Regions from separate parts of the Pseudoalteromonas sp. AWM4_233 genome, predicted to be linked through region 2. Evidence: predicted binding sites of a transcription regulator. Region 2 holds the regulator's gene; each other region holds the start of a gene.

Region 1 (7,080 bases), 590 kb from region 2:
TTGCAAAATGATGGTGCATTTGGTCCATTAACTGGAGTCCATTAATTGGAGTCTCATTAATTGGAGTCTCATTAAATAATTCTGCTAGATGGGATCTAATAACCGAATAAAACAGTATAAAATTACTTTGTACCTATTTCCTACTCGATGGCTTGCTGATTTTATGCCCAAGCAAGCCATTTTTATTTCTTAAACACGTCACTTTTTACTTCATATTGAATTTTTTATTACTAGAATAAAAATCGATCAATTAAAACTTGCCCAATAGCAAAGGTTTCGTTTAAACTTTCGCGAAAGTTACGAAACGAAACTTATTAGCCAGTAAAGATGACGGATTATGACCAAACGCAACACGCAACAACGTCGCCATACCATTCTTGCTCGTGTGAATCAGCACGGTGAAGTCAGTGTCGAAGCACTTGCTTTAGAATTTGAAACTTCAGAAGTTACGATCCGAAAGGATTTAACGGCTCTTGAAAAGAGCGGTTTATTGTTGCGTCGTTACGGTGGTGCGATTGCATTACCAAAAGAAATCGTGGCAAAAGGCAACGAAAAAAGCGATACGCTTCGCAAAATGGCAATCGCCAAAGCTGCTTCAGCTTTGATAAAGGATCACAACCGCATCATTATTGATAGCGGTCGTACGACAGCTGCGATGATCCCAGAGCTGTCTAAAAAACGCGGTTTGGTCGTGATGACTAATGCGATGAATATCGCTAATCGTTTGTTATCTTTAGAAAATGAGCCAACACTTTTGATGACCGGAGGAACCTGGGATCCTCATTCGGAGTCATTTCAAGGGCAGGTAGCAGAACAAGTTTTACGTTCGTACGACTTTGACCAGTTATTTATCGGTGCCGATGGCATCGATGTTGAAAGAGGTACAACCACTTTTAACGAATTAGTGGGCTTGAGCCAAGTGATGGCTGAGTCAGCACGAGAAGTGATCGTGCTGGTGGAGTCAGAAAAAATTGGCCGCAAGATCCCAAATTTAGAACTGCCATGGCAGCAAGTAACCACCTTGATCACCGACAACCTCCTTGCAGATGACACACGCAAGGCGATCGAGGCAAAAGGCATACAGCTGATCTGTGCAGAGGCTTAATAAATTCAGACGACAACACCTGAATTTATAAATCATTATGACAACAGCCTAATTAGTTTGATGACGTGCAAATAATTCAACTACTTAACAGTGGCCGAATTATGTTCATCAACTAAATTTTACCTAAGCTACTTGGAATTGCAGGTAGGGTAAATAGGCAAACAACATGCAAAAATGGAGCATCTATGTGTGGCATTGTTGGGGCGGTAGCAGAGCGCCCAGTAAATAAAATCCTAATCGAAGGCTTAAAGCGTCTTGAGTACCGTGGCTACGACTCAGCAGGTGTAGCACTGAGCTTAAACGGCGAATTAAATACAGTTAAAGCAGTAGGTAAAGTTGCTAATTTAGATGCAGCATTAACTGATGCGGGTGTTAAAGGCACTACGGGCATTGCTCACACGCGCTGGGCAACACACGGTGGCGTAACTGAAGCAAACGCGCACCCACACATTTCAAATGATGAAATTGCGTTAGTACACAACGGCATCATTGAAAACCATTCACAGCTTCGTGACGCGTTGAAAGGTGACGGTTACGAGTTCTTATCTGAGACTGACACAGAAGTCATGGTGCACCTTATTCACCAACTTCGCCAGCAGCATTCAACGCTTTTAGAAGCGGTAAAAGCAGCGGTAAAACAGCTTGAAGGTGCTTACGGAACAGTTGTATTCGACAAAGCAAACGACAACGAAATCATTGTTGCGCGTTCTGGTAGCCCACTGGTAATTGGTTTAGGTCTTGGCGAAAACTTCATTGCTTCTGACCAACTAGCGCTTCTCCCTGTGACACGTAGCTTTATTTTCTTAGAAGAAGGCGACGTAGCGCGTATCACTCGTGAAACGGTTGAGATCTTTGATAAAGATGGCAACCCAGTTGAGCGTGAAGTGGTTGAATCAAACATCACCCAAGACGCATCAGGTAAAGGTGAATACCGCCACTACATGCTAAAAGAAATTTACGAGCAGCCAATGGCAGTTCGTAATACGCTTGAAGGCCGTTTAGAAAATGACCGAGTTTCAATCGATGCATTCGGCGACAGCGCACAGCAAATCTTCAAAGATGTTAAACATGTTCAGATCATCGCATGTGGTACGTCTTACCACTCAGGTATGGTTGCCCGTTACTGGCTAGAGCAGTTCGCAGGTGTTAGCTGTAACGTTGAGATTGCTTCTGAGTTCCGTTATCGCGAGTCTTTCGTTCACGAAAACAGCCTACTTGTGACGATTTCACAATCAGGTGAAACGGCTGACACATTAGCAGCACTTCGTCTTGCTAAAGAGCAAGGCTACATGGCTTCAATGACTATCTGTAACGTGCCGGGTTCTTCGCTAGTGCGTGAGTCTGACTTAGCATTCATGACCAAAGCAGGCGCAGAAATTGGTGTTGCTTCAACCAAAGCTTTCACCACTCAGCTAGTTGGTTTGTTAATGCTTACTGCGTCTATCGCGCAAGAGAAAGGCCGTGATCAAAGCGTGATTGTGAACGCAATTAAGACGCTACCGAGCAAGCTTGAAGAAGCGTTAAGCATGGCTGAAGGTATCGAAGGCTTAGCGGAAGAGTTTGCTGACAAGCACCACTCACTATTCTTAGGTCGTGGTTCACAATACCCGATCGCGATGGAAGGTGCGTTAAAGCTGAAAGAAATTTCATACATCCACGCTGAAGCGTATGCTGCTGGTGAACTTAAGCACGGTCCTTTGGCGCTTATCGATGCTGACATGCCAATCATTGTTGTTGCACCAAACAACGAATTACTTGAAAAGCTTAAGTCAAACGTTGAAGAAGTGCGTGCGCGTGGCGGTATCATCTACGTATTCGCAGACAAAGACACCGCGTTTGAGTCTGACGACACGATGCGTGTAATGAACGTAAACCACGTAGAAGACGTGATTGCACCAGTAGTTTACACGATTCCACTACAATTACTTTCTTACTACGTAGCGGTTATCAAGGGTACTGACGTTGACCAACCTCGTAACCTTGCTAAGTCGGTAACGGTTGAGTAATTAACGAGTTTTAGGGGGACATGTGTCCCCTGAAAATCAAGACACTAAAGGCGCATTCAGCGCCTTTTTTATGACTATGCCAAAATAATTTCTCTTTAAAACAGCTTATAATCTACTTCCCCTCATAGGCTTCTGAAGTTTGCATTCATAAAAACTAAAATAAAAAATTATCTTTATAAAATACAGGTTCTTACCAGTTATTTTTCTATTTTCTTGAGTTGTAAACTTAGGGTGCTGTGCACTTAAAAAGGCTGCATTAACAACAATCAGACACAATTCATCAAGACGTCAGGTTTTTTGTATTTGAACTGCTAATGTCAGTGGTTCTTACATCACTATTAAGGATAAATCATGAAGCCGAACTTAACTGTACTTACCCTGCTTTTTTTAAGTCTCAGCGGTTGCTCTATGAGTCATACTGAAGACAAACCTAATGTAGAAGAAAGTGCGTATTTTGGAGAGCAGCCTCCGGGTTTAGTGCCTAAAGTCTTTGAGCCCAAGATTGTTTCACCAAATGGAGAATTTGAAAGCGGTACATTCACGCCAGATATGCAATCTTTTTACTTCACCAAAGCCATAGGCGAAGACAAAAAGCGAGGCTTCTTTGTTATCAATAAAGAAAATAATCAGTGGGGAAAGGTGTCAGAAACCGATCTACGGTGGCCGCAGTTTTCTTACGATGGCAGCAAAATGTTCATCGGCAAAATGTATCGAGAGCGCCAAGGTAATGGCTGGTCTGAGCCTAAAAGCCCAGGTGCGTTCATAAAACATATGGCGCATGGCAGATCGGTTTCTGCGAATGGCACTTATTACTTTACCGGATATAAAGAGCGAGGTGTTGTCGGCGCTTTATATTCTTCTCGTCTTATTAACGGGCAGTATGAAGAGCCTATCAAGCTAAGAGATGATATGAATCAAGGAGAGTACATAGCGGGTTCCATGATAGCGCCGGACGAATCTTACTTGATTTGGAGTGTGCAACGAGCCGAGGGTTTTGGGCAATCTGACCTTTATATTAGTTTTAAAGAGCCAGATGGCACTTGGTCGAAGGTTATAAACATGGGAGCAACGATTAATACAGAAAAACAGGAAAGCTCTCCTCAATTATCACCTGATGGGAAATATTTTTTCTTTATTCGAGGCGATTGGCATGTCAATAAAAATGGCAAACGCGTTTATGAGGGAAAGCAGCATTGGGTTGATATTCAACTGATCAAAAACTTAAAACGAAAAAGCTAGTTTCCATTTTAATATTTCCTTCAACTAAACAACATACGCTAGAAAATTATAAATTGCACAAATAAAGAATATTAATTCTTTATTTGTGCATAATAATTCTTTAAGGTTATAACCAAGATCCATTGATGGTTGAACAAAGGTAAGCGGCAGGTGCGTACAACTGAACTCGTAGACGGTTTTCGTCAATCAACGCCTTATGTAAATGCACATAGGGGGAAAACATTTGTAATTATGCTAGGTGGTGAGGCGATTGATCAGCCTGGTTGTCGCAGTATAATTAATGATATTGCGTTACTGACGAGTCTCGGTATCAAGATTGTATTGGTATTTGGTGCACGACCTCAGATTAATGATGCACTTTGTGATGCTGGCATAATTACCCAGTTTCATAATGATGTACGGGTGACCGACAATGAGTCGCTTAAAGTCATCAAGCAAGTTGCAGGTGCCATGCAACTCGACATCACCGCGCGTTTGTCTAAATCGTTAAGCAGTACCCCTATGTCTGGCTCTAATCTTAACGTTGTCAGTGGTAATTTTGTGATCTCTCAGCCCTTGGGTATTGATAATGGTGTCGACTATCATCACTCAGGCAAAGTGCGTCGTATCGACGTAGACGGAATTTGCCATCAATTGAACAACAATAGCATTGTATTGCTTGGACCGATCACCGCATCAGTTACTGGTGAGAGCTTTAATCTAACAGCAGAAGAAATTGCCACCCAAGTCGCGCTTAAACTCAATGCAGATAAGATGCTGGGCTTCTGTAAAGAGGCGGGGATCTTAGACGAAAATGGGGAAGCTTTAGCTGAGTTGATGCCAAATGAGGCGGAGCAGGTATTAGCGCGTCATCGAGAACAAGGCTCTACTTGTATGAGTGCCTCAGTATTTTTGCAAGCGGCTATTGATGCATGTCGTGGCGGCGTGCACCGTTGTCACCTTATGAGTTATGAAGAAGATGGGGCCTTGCTTCAAGAGCTATTTTCCCTCGATGGTATTGGTACACAAATCGCGCCGCAGAGCTCTGAACAATTACGTAGCGCAACAATTGGCGACATTAATGGTATTATTAATTTAATTCGTCCACTCGAAGAGCAAGGTTACTTGGTTCGCCGTTCTCGCGAACAGTTAGAAATAGAGATTGAACAGTTTACCGTAATAGACCGCGATGGGGTGATCATCGCCTGTGCCGCACTTTATCCATTTGACGAAGAGAATATGGGTGAATTTGCCAGTCTTGCCGTTCATCCGCAATATCGCGATGCAGATCGTGGCAGCATTCTACTTCGATCGGTCATCAATAAAGCTAAGCGCATCGGTTATAAGAGTTTGTTTGCACTGACAACACGCAGTATTCATTGGTTTTTGGAGCAAGGTTTTGATTGTGTGAGTGTTGAAGACTTGCCTGATAAGAAGCGTTCGCTTTACAACTACCAAAGACGTTCTAGGGTACTAAAACTGGATCTAACAAGACTGCCGAAGAATAGGTAATCAGCTCAGGTCCTTGGAGTATTTGAAGGCGCGGCTTTATGTCGCGCATGTCTTGTAGTTGCACGCAAACCGTGTTTTTTAATGCGGGCTACTCTCACTTTTGGTAAAGCGAGCTTTGCGTTTATCTGTCGCTGCTTTTTCGCGTTCAAGTAATTTTTCTGCGTTTACCTCGGCCAGTGGGTTGAGCGCATCGCGGGTTATTTCACCATCTGCTGCCAGTGATAAATAACGGCCACAACAGACCCTCAAAAACGACGTGAAGTTACCTATATCATGATCGGCATCGAGTGATTCGTGATACAAGCGAGTAATAAGTTGCCCAACACTTAAGTCATCTCTAAAAGCGATTTCTTCTAACACACGCCAGAAAAAATGCTCAAGACGAATTGAAGTGGTGACGCCATCAATACGCAGTGAACGTGTGATGTTCTTCCAACAATCTTGGTTGGCTCCGATAAAAAGTTGGCACATAGTGATGGCTCCTCGTGAGTTATGCTTTGTTTAATAGAGCGATAAACTGTTTTAAAAATTCAGGGTGTGCAGGCCACGCTGGGGCTGTAACTAAGTTACCGTCGGTGATTGCTTGATCCATTTCTACTGACACATATTCAGCGCCTGCAAGTATAATCTCTGGCTTGCAAGCCGGGTAAGCAGAAATACGCTTACCAGTAATGATATTAGCAGCCGACAACAATTGCGGGCCATGGCAGATAGAAGCAATTGGTTTGTTATTGTCAGCGAATGCTTTGATAAGACCGATCACATTTTCATTCAAACGCAAATACTCAGGCGCGCGACCTCCGGGTAAGTAAAGCCCATCGTAATCGTCGGCACGCACTGCTGCAAAATCAGCGTTTAACGTAAAATTATGACCTGGCTTCTCAGTATAAGTTTGATGTCCTTCAAAATCATGAATAGCCGTGGCAATTACATCGCCTGCTTTCTTATTCGGGCAAACGGCATCAACCAGATAGCCCATAGCTTGCAGTGCTTGAAACGGCACCATGTTCTCATAGTCTTCTACAAAATCACCTGTGATCATTAAGATTTTCATTGTTCTTCGCCTTCTGCCTGTTGTTGAGTATTGGATACTTATTTTTCAAAAGCTCAGTTTATTTAAGCAAAGAATGAAAAGTGGCGGGTAACAGCCAATTACTACACCCACCCCCTCGCTTATTACCTCTTATTGAGTTGCAGCAAGAGATTAATTTAAAGGGCATTTATAGCCCTAAAAGATGT
Region 2 (7,080 bases):
GGCAACTGCATCAAGAGACAGTGACAAAAAAGCGCTCGAAGTTGGCAAGCGTTACGAATTACCCGTAAAAGTTTCTGAAAATGAAGAGCAACTTACAACTTTAAGTGCTCCCACAGAAGTTCAAGCGCCAGAAAAAACCACAATTGATACCCTTGAATTCAATGACTTTGAAGTAAAGCATGGTGATAGCCTTGCGGTGCTGTTCAAGCGTGCAGGTTTTTCAGCGCAAACTCTACATAAATTAGTTAACACCAATGCTGAAACTCGCAAACTGACTAAAATCCATCCTGGTGAAGTGTTGAGTTTTGCAAAAAATGCCGAAGGTGAGTTAACCCATCTTAAATATGTGCTTTCGAAAACTGATACCTTGTTGGTGTCTTTAGATGAAGAACGAAAATACCAAACGGCTATTCACAGCAAAGAAATCGAAACTGTCAATCAAAGCGCTGGCGGTAAAATCAAGTCAAGCTTCTGGACGGCAGGTATTTCTGCTGGTTTATCTGAACGTCAAATTATGAACTTTGCAGACATCTTTGGTTGGGATATCGATTTTGCTAATGACATTCGTAAAGACGACACCTTTTCTTTGGTTTACGAAACTCATTATGTCGATGGTGAGCTGATCGGCAATGGTAAAATCATTGCCGCTGAGTTTATTAACCAAGGTGAGCGTTTCAGTGCTATCCGTCACACTGACGATAATTTCTATACACCAGAAGGCCGCAGTATGCGTAAAGCCTTCTTACGTGCCCCAGTTAACTTTAAATATATCAGCTCTAACTTTAACCCACGCCGTAAGCATCCTGTGACGGGTAGAGTATCGGCGCACCGAGGCATCGATTATGCTGCACGTGTTGGAACGCCTGTTGTTTCATCAGGTAATGGTAAGGTGACTAAATCTGGGTATAACAAACTCAATGGTAACTATGTGTTTATCCAACATGGTAGTCAGTATGTCACTAAGTACCTGCACCTTAATAAACGTATGGTTAAAACAGGCCAGAAAGTAAAGCAGGGTCAAAAAATTGGTACTGTCGGGGCTACTGGTCGTGTAACAGGTGCGCATTTACACTATGAGTTTTTAGTAAATGGGGTTCACCGCAACCCGAAAACCGTAAAACTACCTAAGTCTGAACCGCTACCGAAAACTGAACTCGCTAAGTTCAAACCAGTTGCTAAAGACTTACTTGCCCAGTTAGAGCGCTCAAGAGAACTTAGGTTAGCACTGAATAACTAACCTTAAGTAACTTACCAAATTAAAAAGCAGCGCCGTAGCTGCTTTTTTATACCCTAATTTTTAATTTATTGGCTCTTAGCTCTTAGCTCTTAGCTCTTAGCTCTTAGCTCTTAGCTCTTAGCTCTTAGCTCTTAGCTCTTAGCTCTTAGCTCTTAGCTCTTAGCTCTTAGCTCTTAGCTCTTAGCTACCAAGATGAAACACACAAAAGATGCCAAGCAAAAAGGTTCAGGCATAAAAAAACCCGCCGAAGCGGGTTTTTAAAACTTTCAGATTGCGATTATTGCGCAGCCATGAAGTCGATACCTTCTTGGATATCTTTGTTTAATGTTTCTAGCATGTCGTTCTTCGCTTTCTCTTCGAACGCGCTTAGCTCGCCGTAAGAAAGAATTTCTTCAACACCGTTAGTACCTAAACGTACTGGGTGTGCGAAGTATGCTGCGTCACCATTCTCAACTGCAACGTATGCGTAGTCAACAACGTTTTGCTCACCTTGAAGACCTTTAACTAGTGAGAAGCAGAAACGTGCTGCTGCTGCACCCATTGAAAGTGTCGCTGAACCACCACCCGCTTTCGCATTAACAACTTCAGTACCTGCGTTTTGGATACGTGGAGTAAGAGCTGCAACTTCTTCCTCAGTGAACTCAACACCTTCAACTTGAGAAAGTAGAGGAAGAATAGTAGTACCTGAGTGACCACCAATAACAGGTACTTTAACTTCAGATACGTCAACACCTTTCAGTTCAGCAACGAATGCTTCTGAACGGATAACGTCTAGCGTAGTTACACCGAATACACGTGATGCTTCATAAGTACCCGCTTTTTTGAATACTTCAGCAACGATTGGTACAGTGCCGTTTACTGGGTTAGTGATAACACCAACTAGTGCTTTAGGACAGTTACGTACGATACCTTCAGCAAGTGTTTTGATGATACCAGCGTTAACATTGAAAAGGTCAGCACGGTCCATACCAGGCTTACGAGGCATACCAGCTGGGATAAGAACAATGTCAGCACCCGCTAGCGCTGCGTCAAGATCATCTGCACCAAAACCTGCAACTTTAACTGCAGTTGGGATGTGAGATAGGTCTACAGCAACACCAGGAACAACTGGCGCTACGTCGTATAGAGATAGCTCAGAACCTGCAGGAAGGCCATTTTTAAGAAGTAAAGATAGAGCTTGACCGATACCGCCAGCGGCACCTAATACAGCAACTTTCATGTGGAATTCTCCATAATTTGAAGGTGGAATTGTGTGTGCTGTAAAGATAATGAAAAGTGCAGGTAAAAACAAATTTATCGGCGCTATTTTAAGGTTTTTTTCGACTATAGTTGTAAAATATTGCTTTCAGCGTGCAAGCTTGCTTTACACTTCAAAATATTCATTTTTCTATTTCTGGAAATATCCAACATCTCATTAAATCTTGCAATCAATTCACTTTGTTTTTTAATTGCAAAGTTGGGTCTGGATTCAGAATTGTGTAAAATCTAAGTAATATTTAATAAACGAGTTCAATTATGCAAGCAAACGAGAAGCAAGAAGCACTGATTAAGGCGTTCAAAGCACTATTAAAAGAAGAAAACTTTGGCTCGCAGGGTGAAATTGTCGATGCCCTGAAAGATCAAGGCTTTGATAATGTAAGTCAAAGCAAAGTGTCACGTATGCTAAGTAAGTTTGGTGCGGTAAGAACTCGTAACGCAAAACAGGAAATGGTTTACTGCTTACCGGCAGAAATGGGCGTACCAACGGCAAAAAGCCCATTAAGACAATTAGTGATTGATATCATGCACAATGAAATGATGATAATCATCCGTACCAGCCCTGGTGCAGCTCAACTAATTGCCCGCTTATTAGACTCATTAGGTACTGCTGATGGCGTATTAGGTACCATTGCTGGTGACGATACTATCTTTATTGCGCCAGCTAAAATCTCTGAAATTGACGTAACGCTTGAGAAAGTAAAAACCTTATTCGACAACGTTTAACTTTCTGCTATTTGCGCCATGTTTTGCAAAAACTGCACGGATGGCGCAAAAAACGCAGCCCCCATATCGGACTGACAATAATCTAGCCACGCATCGTAGTGCTGCTCGTTTCCTACTCGTGTCGCTAACAACTTCTCAAAAGCACTGCCCTTAGCGGCACAACTCACCCATAAAGATCCTTGCTCAAAGACATCTCCGAACGGCATGCTTTGCTCAAGCAGCAGTGGTAAGTTGTCTGCATTGTTAAGCTCAGATAGAGCTGCGTGATTATTAGAGAAAGGAATCTCTAGCTTTTTATTTTCTAAACGAGAGCGCCCCATAATAGCTTCTTGGTCATTCAGACTTAGTTGTTGCCAACGGTTTAGATCAAACTTCACTCGCTGCACATGAATGTAGCTGCCTTGGTCTTCAAAGCTTTCAGGGTCATGAACTAAAGCCACTTGGCGCTTAAAACGTCCATGAGGCGTATTAGCGCCATAAATAAAGCCGTTAAAATCTCTGCCATCTAAAAAACGAAAAGTGCGGATATGTGCAACCAATTCTACTTTGCCTGCCAACATATGCCTGACACTTTGAGCAAATAGATGATTCACATCTTCTCTGTCAGATCGGATCACATACAACAAATCAAATGGTTGAGTGTGCATTAGGTGCTCGTGAGAGCGAATATGCGGAAAGCTTTTTAACTCTTTAGGAATACATTCAGGATATATATGCGGCCAGTATTGTGCCCCAATGGCCACAAAGCTAGATACCATAGACTCAGAGAAGCGGTCGCTCAATTCTGATTGTAAGCGTTCACATTGCCCTAATGCTGCTCTAACGGCTTCATCTTGACCATCAAGTACATTAAAAAACAAATGTAGTCCATGCAGATTTGCCTCTGCACACACTCCTGACTGCGGCTGAGCCATGGCACCCCAAGTTATAATAAGTAATGACTATGAAAAGAAATTTACCGCATGTGGCTTAATTTTAAAAGTCACTGGCTCATTAATATTCAGGGCATGTTCACTTTCGACAGGCACTTCGATGACTTGCTCTGCCACTTTTATTTGATAAATAAACTCAGTCCCGATAAAACGCGATTGCAGAATTTCGACGTCATTCGTGTCGCCATTTTCTAGCTGTATATGAGCTGGTCGAATATAAATTTTTCCAGAGCCTTGCGCATTTTCACACACTTTTGTCGAAGAAAGTTTACCAAATGAAGTAATAAATTCTCGCTTATCTTCAGCCTGCGCTGGAATATAAATACCCTGCCCTAAAAATTCTGCCACTTCTTTACAAGCTGGCTGTTCAAATAGCGTTTTGGCATCACCTAATTGGGCGATTTGACCTTTATGCATCACAGCCAGTTTATCTGCAAAAGCAAAGGCCTCTTCTTTTGAGTGACTAACAAAGATAGCCGAGACCTTTTGATCTTTTATGATCTGTCGAATGTCATTGATAAGTTGGAAACGCACTTGCGCATCAATATTCGAAAAAGGCTCGTCGAGAAGTAGTAAGTTAGGTTTATATGCAAGCGCTCTCGCAATGGCAACACGTTGTTGCTGACCGCCTGAAAGCTCATGAGGGTAACGCTCAGCAAACTCTGATAAATGCACAAGCTCCAGCATTTCATTTATACGTGCTTGTTTGTCAGCCTTATTAAGCTTACTTAAGCCAAACGCGATATTTTGAGCAACCGTTAAATGAGGAAATAACGCATAATCCTGAAACATCATGCCAATATTACGATGCTGTGGTGCTGTAAACTGCGTGTTGTCACTCATGGTTTTACCATGAATAATGATTTGACCTTGCTGAGGCGTTAATAAACCTGCCACGGCTTTTAAAGTGGTGGTTTTGCCACAACCACTGGCCCCCAATAAGCAAACAATTTCATTTTCGGCGACTTCTAAATCTAAATTTTCAATCACTTTTTGGCCATCATATTGATAGCTTAAGTTTTTTAAAGACAAACTACTCATGAATTGTGCTGCTCCATTGAGCGATTAACAAAATACAAAGGCACTAAGCCAACAAGAACAATAAATAATGCAGAAATGGACGCAAGCTCTAGCTGCTCGTCACTCACATATTGAAATACATGGGTTGCCAAGGTTTCAAAATTGAAAGGACGAAGCAATAAGGCAGCGGGAAGCTCTTTCATACATTCGATAAATACCAGTAACCCTGCGGTTAAAATCCCCCCGCGTAAAAGTGGGATATGCACACTACTGAGCATTTGGGCAAAATTCTTACCCATACTTTGGCTTGCCATATCAAGAGATGGACTAATTCGTACATAGCTAGCTTCAACAGCGCCTTGAGCAATAGCATAAAAACGCACCACATACGCAAATACCATGGCAAAAATAGTACCGCTAAAAAGCAGACCTGGCTCAAATGCAGTGCCTTCTAACCACTCATTTAGCTTAGTATCAAGCAAAGTAAGCGGCAGTAAAACCGCAATCGCTAATACTGTTCCAGGTAATGCATAGCCTGTGCTTGATACACGCCCTGGCAAGGCCTTAGACTTTTGTTCACCAATACGCTGATAAAACAACACGATAATACTTAAAGCAATTGCGATAACGCTTACCCATAAAGAAATCTTTAAGCTCTGCCAAGCATATAAGAAAAACTCAGCGTTCCATGCTTGTTCGAAATAATCTATTGAATAACTGACGAGTACACCAACCGGTAAGGCAAAAGCAAAAAACAAAACCACAATACAATAGATACTGGCAAGCCAAGCGTACTTCCCTGATAGCATATATAAATGCGTGTCGTTTACGGCACTTTGTCTTTCATGCACAGTGGTATTTTTACGGCTTATTTTTTCTAGTGTGATGGCCACAAATAAGAACAACAACATGATCCCAGAAATTTTCGCTGCTGCTGTTAGAGAATAATAGCCGAGCCAAGTATCGTAAACGGCCGTTGTGAGCGTGCTGACAGCAAAATAATGCACTGTGGCAAAGTCTGCCATGGTTTCCATACTGATCAAAGCAAGTGCAGCGACAATCGCGCCTCTAGCAAGAGGCAAACTCACTTTGAAAAAGCTTTGAAGTGGGCTCATACCCATTAGTTGGCTAGCTTGCAGTAACTTAAACGACTGCTCGCGCAAAGCGGTTTTAAAAATAAGGTAAAGATAAGGATAAAGCACCAGTGCAATCATCACGATTGCACCACCTAATGTACGAATATCAAAGAACCAATAATCATCCGGTGATTGCCAACCAAACCACTCTCTTAAGGCAATTTGTATAGGCCCTGCGTAATCAAATAAATCGGTATAGACGTAGGCAATAATGTAAGTTGGCATTGCTAAAGGTAACATCAACGCCCATTCGAAGTATTTTTTTCCAGGAAATTGACAATAAGCGGTAAGCCACCCGAGCGGTAATGCAATTAAGCAACTTAAGAGGAGCACACCTGCAATTAGTACTAGGGTGTTATAAATATAATCCCAAAGCACGGTATCCCACAGGTGGGTAAAAACATCAGAGTCGCCTTGCAGCGACTCGAAGATTAAAAATGCCAGTGGTGCTGATAAGCAAGCGCCTATCAGCCAAGCAAAAACCTGCCATTTAGACAGAGAAAGTAATGATTGCATTAAAGATCAAATTTTACCTCATCGATTAGCTTAAGAGCTAAAGGACGGTATTTACTAATTTCTGACAATGGTAAGTTGTCTTCCTTAAACTCACCCCAAGATGCCACAAGTTCAGAAAGCGCCACACCTGGTTTAACTGGGTATTCCATATTCATTGACGCATACATATTTTGCGCTTTATTGTCCGTCATAAACTCGATAAGTTTCAAGGCGTTTTCTTTATTTTTCGAATATTTAGTTAGGACAACACCCGAAA
Region 3 (7,080 bases), 230 kb from region 2:
TTCGCAAGGCTTGGTGAAGACGTAGAGCGTGTTATTCAATCAGGCGCTGATGTCGTACATTTTGATGTGATGGACAATCATTATGTACCAAACCTGACATTTGGTCCTATGGTATGTAAGGCATTACGTGATTATGGTATTGAGGCGCCGATTGATGTGCATTTAATGGTAAAACCGGTTGATTCACTCATTCCAGAGTTTGCTAAAGCAGGTGCGAGTATCATCACTTTTCATCCAGAAGCCAGCGAGCACATTGATAGAACCATTTCATTAATCAAAGAGCACGGCTGTCAGGCGGGTTTAGTATTTAACCCTGCAACACCATTACATTACCTAGATTATGTGATGGATAAATTAGATGTCATTTTATTGATGTCAGTGAACCCTGGGTTTGGTGGGCAAAGCTTTATTCCACAAACCTTAGACAAACTAAAGCAAGTCCGTGAGCGTATTGACGCATCGGGTCGAGATATCCGCTTAGAAATCGACGGCGGTGTGAAGGTCGAGAACATTGCAGAAATAGCAGCAGCAGGCGCTGATATGTTTGTGGCGGGCTCAGCTATTTTTAATCAACCTGATTATGCGCAGGTGATTACGCAAATGCGTGAAGAACTAGTGAAGGTTTCACGATGAAATACCAAGGTGTGCTATTTGATTTAGACGGCACTTTAGTCGACAGCGCCCAAGATATGTACATGGCGCTGAATCTGACTTTGACAGAAGTAGCGTTTCCAATAGTAAGTTATGCGCAAGTAACGACTTGGGTTGGTAATGGTATTGAAATGCTCGTGAAGCGAGCATTGAGTGGTGACATGGCTGTCAATCCTGAGTTACCTCCACAGCTAGTCGTCGATGCGGTCGCGAGATTCAAAAATCATTACCAGCAACTTGCGGGTGACTATGTCGCGCTTTATCAACATGTTGAAACAGGCTTAGCGGCAACAGCGCATTTACCAAAAGCCATTGTGACTAATAAAGATCGTGTTTTTACCGAGCAACTTTTAGAAAAGTTAAACCTAACGTCACATTTTAAAGTATTAGTGTGTGGTGATGATGGTGAGAAAAAACCGTCACCTTCGCCACTTTTAAAAGCCTGTGAGGCACTTAATATTTCGCCAGAAAAGGCAATCATGATTGGAGACTCAAAGAGCGATATTGTCGCGGCTAAAAGCGCAGAAATTGATGTACTCGCGCTTACTTATGGTTACAATCAAGGATTCGACTTAAAAGAGCTTGAACCTGAGTACCTATGCGACGGGTTCTTAGATATAATCCCAATCATTAATCAGCAATAAATCAGTAAATTTAATAAAGGAACAACATGACTAAACCAGTAGTGTTAAGTGGCATTCAGCCAACCGGTGGTATGACGATAGGCAATTATGTAGGCGCCATAAACCAGTGGCTTAAGTTACAACAAGATCATGATTGTTTCTTTATGCTAGTTGATTTACACGCGATCACAGTTCGCCAAGATCCTAAAATGCTACGCGAGCGCGTGTTAGATGGCGTTGCACTTTATGCTGCGTGCGGTATTGACCCTGAAAAGTCAGCACTGTTTGTACAGTCTCAAGTGCCTGAGCATGCTCAGTTGTCATGGGTACTTAACTGTTACGCGCAAATGGGCGAACTAAATCGCATGACGCAGTTTAAAGATAAGTCTTCAAAGCATTCAAACAATGTGAATGTAGGTCTATTCTCATACCCTGTGTTACAAGCTGCAGATATCTTATTATATCAAGCTGACCAAGTACCAGTCGGTGAAGATCAAAAGCAACACCTTGAGTTAACTCGTGATATCGCAACACGCTTTAATAATTTATACGGTGATGTTTTTAAAGTACCAGAACCTTATATCCCAGAACTTGGCGCGCGCGTGATGAGTTTGCAAGATCCACTGAAGAAAATGTCTAAGTCGGATGAAAACCCAAATGCGTACATCATGCTGTTAGACGAGCCAAAGAAAATCGAGAAAAAGCTAAAAAAAGCCGTCACTGATTCAGATGAGCAAGCACGTATTTATTTCGACCGCGATGAAAAGCCGGGTGTATCAAACCTTCTTACTTTATTGTCAGTGGCGACAAAACGCTCAGTAGAAGATTTAGTACCAGAATATGCTGACAAAATGTATGGTCATTTGAAGAAAGATACCGCTGCGGCAGTGGTGAATATGATCGAACCAATTCAAGCGCGTTTCAAAGAAATTCGTGAAGATCAAACGCTGTTAGATAACATCATGCGTAATGGTGCAGAAAAAGCGGGCGCACGCGCTGAGCAGACGCTTAAAGCGGTTTATGATGCAGTTGGCTTCATACCTCGTCCATAATTTGGTTTTATAATTTAGGCCAGGCTTTATCGCCTGGCTTTTTTATGGAAATTTCTATGTTATTAATGATCGATAATTACGACTCGTTTACCTATAACCTAGTGCAGTATTTCCAACGCTTAGATCAAGACGTTGTAGTAAAACGAAACGATGAGTTGAGTATTGCTGATATAAGAGCGCTTAACCCTGAACATATAGTGATCTCTCCTGGACCTTGTAGCCCCAATGAGGCGGGCATTTCTTTGTCTGTTGTTGAGCAATTAAAAGGTCAGTTTCCAATACTAGGAATTTGCTTGGGTCATCAAACGATTGCACAAGCTCTAGGCGCACAAGTGATAAGAGCCAAAGAAGTCATGCATGGTAAAACGTCGCAAATTCGCCATACAAATAAAGGCGTGTTTCAAGGTTTACCAGATCCACTCACCGTGTGCCGCTATCACTCTTTGATTGTTGCCAAAGAGCGCTTGCCTGAAGACCTTGAGATTACTGCATGGACAGAGAATGGCATGCAACAAGTGGATGAAATAATGGGCTTATGCCATACTGAAATGGCCTTAGAAGGTGTGCAATTTCATCCTGAAGCGATACTTACAGAACAAGGTTTAGCTTTACTCAACAATTTTATTCGCCGCTTTTCTAAGTAAAAGCAACGCTTTAATAGGAATATAAGAACGTTCAATGACTGACTTATCTCGGCAATTAAGGATTTCAATCGCGCTCAATGAGCGGGCACATGATTTGTTTATTAGTCATAACTTTGCGCAGCAACAGTTAGGGTATATTCATACTCTAGACCTAAATTATGGTGAGAAGATACCGCAACGTACCATGCTTGAGGTTGAAATTGCTGCGGCAGCAAAACGAAAAGAGAGCAGCACCAGTCACCATAAATATATTGCGAAAGCCAGTAATCATTTGCATCAAATTATAGAGTCATCAATTCAACAACAAATGGATGATATTGATAATATCTATCATGAGATTGTTGGCATTCAGGATGCGGTACCGACTATTTTAGATATATTGGGCGTTAAGTCAGCGTCGGTTGGACGCCTTGAACCTTTGGTTAATGAATTAACCTGGTTAGGCAGAGACCTGGTCTCCTTAGTAAATTTACCGCAGTATCGTAAGCAAAGCTCAAAAGGTGTCACAGTCAAAGTTGACACGCCAGCACTTGCACTACGTTATCTTGGGCTTGAGAATTTACAAATGGTCATTCCGACTTTTGCAATGCGTCACTGGATGCCTCACGATACATCGCCATTTCCTTTATTAAAGCGCAAACTCCGTGATCATAGTATGACAACGGGAATTGCAGCAAAGCATTTAGCTGAATTGAACGGTGTAAAAGAGCAGCATGCTTTTACGCTAGGTATGTTATTAGATGTGGGTAAAGTCGCTTTAACGCGCTTGTATCTAAGAACGTTTGAAAAGGTCTGGCAGGAAAAGGTGCGCATCGCGCGTGATAAAAACCATAAAGACCTTCACTCTGCACTTTTAGAGCTATCACCTGATCCACTCTTTTTAAGGGGCCTTTTGCTCAATCACTCAGCAAATCTCTCGGCTAAATTGATAGAAAAAATGGCGTTTAGATATTTGCCATTTATGGCGCCGATGGAAGAGTTCGCTGCTAATTATTTACCTCAGTCGCATAGTCAGTCAGCCGATTATTTACCTCTTAGTCAGGTACTGCGAAAGGCACATGGCTACAGTCTGTATATGATCCTCAAAGACAATCAGTTTATCGAAAAGGATGAAGCAGCTCATTGGTTTGCTCACCTGGGGTTATCAAAAGAGGAACTCACTACGCTAGCAAAATGTAACTTTAATAGTTTACAGCTAACAATTTTGTAAAATTTAAGATTTTTTTTGCGACTATTCATTCAAGCCACTAATTAACTCGATTAGTGGCTTTTCCTTTTCTTAACAGTCAAATCTATCGAGTGCACCTAAATAGTTATTCACTCACTATGAAAAACTATCCCAAACCCTTGAATATCAAGGGCTCTATGAAAGTTTTAAATGAGACTTTAAGGTTTTTTTCTGAAATAATGGGTGAATGAAATTTGTGCCATACGGCTATTTTTAGCCGCGAACTAGCTACACTCAATACTAGTTTTAGCGCACCTAACTCAACTTTATGGGGATAGAAAATGACTATTAATCGTGAATTATTCGATCAGGTAATGGTACCTAATTATGCACCTTCAGCAGTTATTCCAGTTCGAGGCGAAGGTTCTCGCGTTTGGGATCAAGAAGGCCGCGAGTTTATCGACTTTGCAGGTGGTATCGCTGTTAACTGTTTAGGTCACTGTCACCCAGCATTAGTTAATGCGCTGAAAGAGCAAGGTGAAAAAATCTGGCACCTATCAAATGTAATGACAAACGAGCCTGCATTGCGTTTAGCGAAAAAATTAACAGACGCAACATTTGCTGAGAAAGTTTACTTTGCAAACTCAGGTGCAGAAGCGAACGAAGCAGCACTTAAATTAGCGCGTCGTTTTGCGCTTGATAACTTCAGTGCTGAAAAATCACAAATCATCTCATTCAACAAAGGCTTCCACGGTCGTACTTTCTTCACAGTAACTGTGGGTGGTCAAGCTGCTTATTCTGATGGTTTTGGTCCTAAGCCAGGTGATGTTGTTCACTGTGACTATAACGACCTAGCTGCATTTGAAGCATTAATTTCTGATAACACATGTGCTGTGATGATGGAGCCACTTCAAGGTGAAGGCGGTATCGTATCTCCAGAAGCTGACTTTGTTAAAGGTGTTCGTGAGTTGTGTACTAAGCACAATGCGCTGCTAATTTTTGATGAAGTACAAACAGGTGTTGGCCGTACTGGTGACCTATACGCTTACCAAGGTTTAGATGTTATTCCAGATATTCTTACAACTGCAAAAGCGCTAGGCGGTGGCTTCCCAATCGGTGCGATGATCACAACGACTGAAATCGCGAAGCACTTAAAGATTGGTACACACGGTTCTACCTACGGTGGTAACCCGCTAGCTTGTGCTGTTGCAGAAGCGGCATTCGATACGGTAAATGATGAAGCTGTTTTAAACGGTGTTAAAGAGAAAGAAACACTATTCCGTGAACTACTGACTGCAATTAATGACAAGTACAACGTATTCAGCGAAATTCGTGGTAAAGGTCTATTATTAGGTGGTGTTGTAAACGAAACATACAAAGGCCGTGCGAAAGAGTTTTTAGTAGCAGGCGTAAAAGAAGGTGTGATGTCACTTGTAGCTGGTGCAGACGTTGTTCGTTTCACGCCATCATTGGTTATTCCTGAAGCGGATATCCGTGAAGGTATGGCTCGTTTCGAAAAAGCAGTTGCTGCAGTTGTAGCTGCAAACGCTTAATTCCTTGAGTGGCCAAGCTTGCTTGGCCTTGTCTACCGTCAAGTTAACTTTTTAGGAGTAAGCGGACTCATGATGATCCTTCGCCCAATCCAGCAAAGCGACTATCCAGCGCTTTTAAAAATTGCCCATGAATCAGGTCATGGTTTCACTTCATTACCAAATAATGAAGAGCTATTACAAAGCAAAATCGAACGCTCTGAAGCGTCTTTCAAAAAAGAAACGGATGTCCCTTTTGATGAAGGCTATTTGTTCGTTTTAGAAGACACTGAAACTGGCGAAGTAGTGGGTACCAGCGCGATTGAAGCAGCTGTTGGTTTAGATGATGCGTTTTATCATTACCACCTTAGTAAGGTGATCCATTCATCACGCACCTTAAATGTTTATAAAGCGGTTGATATTCTGACTCTGTGTAACGACTACACGGGGGCCACTGAGTTATGTACCTTGTTCTTGAAAGAAGGGCATCGCAGAGGTTTTAATGGCAAGTTGCTATCAAAGTCGCGTTTTATGTTTATTAAACAACATCAGCAGCGCTTTGCAGATACGGTTATCGCTGAAATGCGTGGTGTATCAGATGAAAATGGTCAAAGCCCATTCTGGCAATGGCTTGAAGAGCACTTCTTCTCAATGGATTTCCCAACGGCAGATTACCTAACAGGTATCGGTCAGAAAGTGTTCATTGCTGAGCTTATGCCAAAATACCCAATTTATGTGAATCTGTTGAGTGAAGAAGCGCAAGAAGTGATTGGCCAAGTACACGATAATACGCGCCCAGCGATTGAGCTACTTAAGAGTGAAGGTTTCACTTTTAACGGCTATGTTGATATTTTCGACGCAGGTCCGACAGTTGAAGCAAAAGTAGATAATATTCGTACAGTACGTTCATCAAGCTTCAAAACAGTGTCAATTGGCGATAATCCAGGTGGTTCACCTGTGATGATTGCAAATGATAAACTTCAAGGGTATCGTGCAACCGTTGCTGAGCTTCAGATTGATGACAATACTGATAACGTCGTTATCTCAGCTGAGTTGGCAAACGCATTGAATTTAGTGGATGGTGACAAAGTCAGCATCGCAACTATATAAATATAGAGATTTATTATGACAACACATGCCGCACAATTTATTAATGGTGAATGGTTAGCAGGTCAAGGTGAGGCATTCTCATCACTGAACCCAGCAAACAACGAAGTTATTTGGCAAGCAAACTCAGCAACGGCTGAGCAAGTTGATACTGCAGTTAAGTCAGCGCGTGAAGCTTTTTATAGCTGGAGCGACATGGCATTTGAAGCACGTTTAGAGGTTGTTAAACGTTTTGCTGAGCAGTTAAAAGAAAACAGTGAAGAGCTGGCAATTGCGATTGCGAAAGAAACAGGTAAGCCACTGTGG

The links. Region 2 encodes ArgR, which controls arginine synthesis, uptake and breakdown. Its sites were predicted from a motif close to ANTGAATANNTATTCANT; they were not measured.
Region 1: a site for ArgR is predicted at 4,435-4,452, ahead of argA (amino-acid N-acetyltransferase). Genes of this name have one in related genera too.
Region 3: a site for ArgR is predicted at 4,275-4,292, ahead of ACXAC4_RS15250 (aspartate aminotransferase family protein). Genes of this name have one in related genera too.

Annotation. Positions count from the first base shown of each region.
Region 1 is NZ_JBSWSZ010000001.1:3,708,466-3,715,545, reverse strand. Features, by position in the region: gene ACXAC4_RS16895 (DUF6482 family protein) at 1-31, shown strand, start outside; gene ACXAC4_RS16890 (DeoR/GlpR family DNA-binding transcription regulator) at 338-1,105, shown strand; gene glmS (glutamine--fructose-6-phosphate transaminase (isomerizing)) at 1,291-3,111, shown strand; gene ACXAC4_RS16880 (hypothetical protein) at 3,463-4,350, shown strand; gene argA (amino-acid N-acetyltransferase) at 4,501-5,841, shown strand; gene ACXAC4_RS16870 (ribbon-helix-helix domain-containing protein) at 5,920-6,312, opposite strand; gene ACXAC4_RS16865 (DJ-1/PfpI family protein) at 6,332-6,895, opposite strand.
Region 2 is NZ_JBSWSZ010000001.1:3,115,203-3,122,282, forward strand. Features, by position in the region: gene ACXAC4_RS14080 (peptidoglycan DD-metalloendopeptidase family protein) at 1-1,237, shown strand, start outside; gene mdh (malate dehydrogenase) at 1,515-2,456, opposite strand; gene argR (transcriptional regulator ArgR) at 2,753-3,220, shown strand; gene ACXAC4_RS14095 (Dyp-type peroxidase) at 3,217-4,134, opposite strand; gene ACXAC4_RS14100 (ABC transporter ATP-binding protein) at 4,162-5,193, opposite strand; gene ACXAC4_RS14105 (ABC transporter permease) at 5,190-6,824, opposite strand; gene ACXAC4_RS14110 (Fe(3+) ABC transporter substrate-binding protein) at 6,824-7,080, opposite strand, start outside.
Region 3 is NZ_JBSWSZ010000001.1:3,350,151-3,357,230, reverse strand. Features, by position in the region: gene rpe (ribulose-phosphate 3-epimerase) at 1-633, shown strand, start outside; gene ACXAC4_RS15270 (HAD-IA family hydrolase) at 630-1,295, shown strand; gene trpS (tryptophan--tRNA ligase) at 1,322-2,326, shown strand; gene ACXAC4_RS15260 (anthranilate synthase component II) at 2,383-2,970, shown strand; gene ACXAC4_RS15255 (HDOD domain-containing protein) at 3,005-4,180, shown strand; gene ACXAC4_RS15250 (aspartate aminotransferase family protein) at 4,480-5,691, shown strand; gene astA (arginine N-succinyltransferase) at 5,761-6,777, shown strand; gene astD (succinylglutamate-semialdehyde dehydrogenase) at 6,793-7,080, shown strand, end outside.